DNA from 2 places in the Saccharospirillum sp. ABV4_185 genome. Region 2 is predicted to be linked to the other one. Evidence: riboswitches for the same ligand, from Rfam matches in the RefSeq annotation. Region 2 holds a riboswitch; the other holds the start of a gene.
What was found. Region 2 has a riboswitch for thiamine pyrophosphate ahead of thiC (phosphomethylpyrimidine synthase ThiC). Riboswitches for the same ligand answer to the same signal wherever they lie in the genome.
Positions count from the first base shown of each region.

Region 1 (2,399 bases), on a different contig from region 2:
CAGCGCGCCAGCCAGTTATCTGCGTCTGGTGCGCCGGCGGGGGCGAGCTCGGGGTTAGCGGCGTACCAGACGATGGCGAGCGCGGTCATCATCGCTCGCGCCTGGTGCAGGCGGTCGTTGCTGATATCCATCACTTCGGCCAGTTGTGCACTCTGAGCATCGTTTAATTCAAAACCACTGCACACCGCCGCCAGATCCATCGCCGGATCGCCTAAGGCGGCGAATTCCCAATCCAGTAATACCCAACCAGAGTCACTTAAGGCCAGATTGCCCGGGTGCCAGTCGTGGTGGCACAGCGTCAGTTGCGTGGGCAAATGATAGGTCGCGCAGCGGGCTAATAAGGCTTCGGTAAAAGCAGCCGGCAGGTCATGGGTGTAGTGGTGCAGGTGTCGAATCTGGTCGGCAATGTTCAGCGGCGTGCCGCTGATTTCGACCGCTTGCACCGCCATCAAAGCGGTGGTTAACCAGGCCAGATCGGTGTGCTCGCCACGGCTTGGCGCCGTGCCTTCATACCAGGGTGTCAGCAGCCACTGATCCTGGACCGACAACGGCGTTGGTGACCAGGGCTGGTCGGCCAGGCTAATCAGCACTTGTTGCTCGCGCTGACGATCAATGCCCAGACGCTCGACATCAGGATGGTTGATGCGCAGAGCGTAACTGCCGGTGCCGGTGTTCACCCGGAACAGCCGATTGCAGAGCCCGCCTGGCCAGCGTTGTACCGCCAGATCATCCGGCAGTCGGTCACCCACTTGCTCCAGTGCCTGAAAAAGCGCCAGCTCCATTGCCTAATCCTCAGCGATCAAAGGGGCGCATTGTTGCAGAATTTGGACATCGCTGGCGACATCAGTAGAATGGCTCGCGTTCTCGCCGGGGTGCCGCTTGTGGAAGTGGCTGAGACTGACCCGTCGAACCTGAACCAGTTAATGCTGGCGTAGGGAGTTGAGACGATCTGCCTTGCGCAATCCTGCTTCAACCTTATCCCCCAGCAAACAGTTTGATGGCAACGCGCCTCGCGCTGTTTGTACGCCGGTAATTGTTCACTCACGACAATTCAACCGGATGCCTTATGAAACTGAATTCCTTGCCTGTCGCTGCCTTATCGTTGTTAACCGCTTCGGCTGTGGCTGATCCGCTGACCATCTACACCTACGAATCCTTCAACACCGAGTGGGGCCCCGGCCCGCAAATCGAAGCCGGTTTTGAAGCCGAATGTGGCTGCGATGTTGAGTTTATCGGCCTGGAAGACGGTGTTGCCTTGCTCAACCGGCTGCGTCTGGAAGGCAATAACAGCGACGCCGACATCATCCTCGGTCTGGACGATGCCCTGATTGCTGAAACCCGCGAACTGGGCGTATTGGCCGAGCACGGCCTTGACTTGTCCGGGCTCGATCTGCCTTACGAATGGCACGATGATGCCTTTGTGCCATACGACTACGGCCACTTCGCCTTTGTTTACGACCAGACCAAAGTTGACCAGGTGCCGGCCTCATTGGAAGAGTTGGTGTACGACTCCGATCTGTCCATCATCTACCAGGACCCGCGCGTATCTACGCCAGGCCAGGGCCTGATGCTGTGGATGAAATCTGTCTTTGGCGATGACGCCGATGACGCCTGGCGCGAGCTGCAAAAGAAGGTGGTGACGGTGACCCCGGGCTGGAGCGAAGCCTATGCGCTGTTCCAGGAAGGCGAGAGCGATATGGTGCTCAGCTATACCACCTCACCGGCTTATCACATCACCGCTGAAGACACCGACCAGTATCAGGCGGCTATTTTTGAGGAAGGTCACTATGCCCAGATCGAAGTGGCAGCTGCCTTGGCGTCATCGGATCAGTTGGAGCTGGCGCGCGATTTTCTCGCCTACCTGATCAGCAAACCGGCTCAGGATGTACTGCCGGGTACCAACTGGATGTGGCCAGTGCTCGACAGCGCTGATGCACCGGCGTCGTTCGAGCAGATGGTGAAACCGAAAACGTTGATGTTCGACAGCGCCGAGGTTGCCGATAACCGCCGCGCCTGGTTGCGCGAATGGCGTAATGCAGCGAGTCAATAAAGTATGAATCCAGCGTCCGCCTATCGTTATCTGGGGGCAGTCCTGCTTGGGCTGACGCTGCTTTTGGCCGGTCTGGGCATGGTGGCTCATCCCGGTCGCGGCCTCGACTGGGCGCTGTATTTTGATGCCTATCTGGGTCGCTTGCTGTGGTTTTCCGTCTATCAGGCGGTGCTGTCGGCCGGTTTGTCGGTGGTGCTCGCCTGGCCCTTTGCCTGGGCGTTGGCACAGCGCTCCTTTCGCGGCCAGTGGGCGCTGGCCGGGTTTTTGAATCTTGCCTTTGTCTTGCCTGTGTTGGCCGTGGTGCTGGGTGTGGTCGCTCTGTTCGGCCGTGAAGGTTGGCTGGCGTTGC
Region 1 covers NZ_JBSWUW010000002.1:135,725-138,123, forward strand. The annotation lists gene ACXAE6_RS17765 (phosphotransferase) at 1-782, opposite strand, end outside; TPP riboswitch at 859-956, shown strand; gene thiB (thiamine ABC transporter substrate binding subunit) at 1,067-2,050, shown strand; gene ACXAE6_RS17775 (ABC transporter permease subunit) at 2,054-2,399, shown strand, end outside.
Region 1: it holds a riboswitch for thiamine pyrophosphate, as region 2 does, so the genes downstream of both, thiB (thiamine ABC transporter substrate binding subunit) here and thiC (phosphomethylpyrimidine synthase ThiC) in region 2, are expected to answer to the same signal.

Region 2 (2,399 bases):
AAAGCTATCTTAAGGCGTCCAATACCGGAGGAGCGGATTATTTCGGCAAGGCCCTGTCCCTCAGTGGTGACGGCCAAACCCTGGCGGTGGGCGCGGAAGGTGAAGACAGCAAAGGCCAAGGCGTGGGTGGTTTGGACGGCGACGACCTGCCTGAGGGCTTTGACCCTCTGGCCGACAACACGATGCCTTTATCTGGTGCGGTCTACCTCTACTGAGCTGCGTGGTTAACCCCAGAACCTACCCTAGCTAAACCCACCCGGCCCTGCCTCGCAGCGCCGGGTTTTTTTACAGCGACGCAGCGGCGCGGGCGGCCTGATCGTAGAGGGTAGAAATCGTGCGCAGTTTCTTGGCCATGTCGCTCAGTTCGGTGGCGTCGATGCCCAGGTTTTCGAGCCAGTCGAGCAGGCAGTCGTTGCGGATATCGCGGTAGCGCAGGCACAGGGCTTCGCCTTCAGCGGTGGTGGTGTAGAAGGTCTCCTTGCCGACTTTTTTGCTCTCTACCAAGCCCATCTTGCCGAGTTTGCGCAGCGAATAAGACACCGTATGGGTGTCTTCCACATTGAGCACGAAGCACACATCGGCGATGCGTTTGGGCCGCTGGCGGTGGTAGACGTTGTGCAGCACCAGAATATCGATGGGGCTCATTTCCTCGTTGCCGGCGGCGGTCATGCAGTGCACCAGCCAGCGCGAAAAGGTGTTTTCAGCGGTGATTAACGCGTATTCGAATTCGCTGAGTTCGCTGCTGCGTTCGCTCAGGTGGGCGGAGGAAACAATGGACGCCTTGGGCATGAGAAGTTCGACTCGGCAGTGGTGAAACGGAAAGCTGCGATCATAACCGCCGATTTTTGGGCTGTACAACTTGCTCCCGGTGCGGGGGCGGCGTTACTCTGGCGCGGTCTTGTCGGAGTGCCGGGTTGATAACCTGGCTGAGATCGCATCAGCGGGATCCGTGGAACCTGATCGAGTTAAGGCTCGCGAAGGGAACAAGTCGAGGTGGTCATTCAGCTTTATTGTGCCGCCTCCGGTTCGCTACAGGTGAACCGCTTGTTTGGGTCCGCGTCGACAAAAACGCCGCCCAAACTGCGTCGTTTTTGTTGGCGCGTACCTTTCATATTGTTTTGCCCCGGTGCGGTCGCTCCGTCGCTCAACCAGCGAGGAACGACCGAAATGACCTCTTCTCAAAGAACCGATTTGGGCCAACGCGTCCAAACCATTAGCGCTGCCTCACGTGAACCTTTGCCCGGTTCGCGCCGGGTTTATGTGCACGGCAGCCGCGACGATATTCGCGTCGGCATGCGCGCCATCGACTTAAGCGACAGCCTGCTCAGCGATGGCCGCCGCCAGCCCAACGAACCGATTTACGTCTACGACAGCGCCGGGCCATACGCCGACCCGGACATCGATATCGACCTGCGCCGTGGCCTCGAACCCATGCGCTTAAGCTGGATTGAAGCGCGTGGCGACAGCGAAGCCTTGACCGCGCCGAGCGTCAAACCGGCCAGCGATCAACCTGAAAACCCTCTGCGTTTTGCCCAGAACCGGCCGCCGCGCCGGGCCAAAGCCGGCCACAACGTCACCCAACTGCATTACGCCCGCCAGGGCATCATCACGCCGGAAATGGAATACATCGCGCTGCGCGAGAACGAAGGCCGGGCGGCGCAGGAAGACGTGGGGCATCAGCATTCGGGCAATGCTCGTGGTGCCAGCTTGCGCGACTGGATTACCCCGGAATTCGTGCGCGACGAAGTCGCTCGTGGCCGCGCCATTATTCCGGCCAACATCAATCACCCGGAAAGCGAACCGATGATCATTGGCCGTAATTTCCGCGTGAAGGTGAATGCCAATATCGGTAATTCGGCGGTGACCTCAAGCATCGAGGAAGAAGTCGACAAGCTGGTCTGGGCGACGCGCTGGGGCGCCGATACGGTGATGGATTTATCGACCGGCAATAACATCCACGAAACCCGCGAATGGATACTGCGCAACTCACCGGTGCCGATTGGTACGGTGCCGCTCTACCAGGCGTTGGAAAAAGTGGGTGGTGTGGCTGAAGACCTCAGTTGGGAGGTCTACCGCGATACGCTGATCGAACAGGCTGAGCAGGGCGTCGATTACTTCACCATCCACGCCGGTTTGCGGCTTCACCATGTGCCGCTGACGGTCGATCGCGTTACCGGCATCGTCAGTCGCGGCGGCTCGATTATGGCGAAGTGGTGCCTGGCGCATCACCGCGAGAGTTTTCTCTACACCCACTTCGAGGACATCTGCGCCATCATGCAGGCTTACGACATCGCCTTCAGCCTGGGCGATGGCTTGCGCCCGGGTTCCATTGCCGATGCCAACGACGCCGCCCAGTTCGCCGAACTCGATACGCTGGGCGAGCTGACCCGCATCGCCTG
Region 2 covers NZ_JBSWUW010000001.1:661,094-663,492, reverse strand. The annotation lists gene ACXAE6_RS02890 (hypothetical protein) at 1-215, shown strand, start outside; gene ACXAE6_RS02885 (winged helix DNA-binding protein) at 286-789, opposite strand; TPP riboswitch at 893-1,000, shown strand; gene thiC (phosphomethylpyrimidine synthase ThiC) at 1,168-2,399, shown strand, end outside.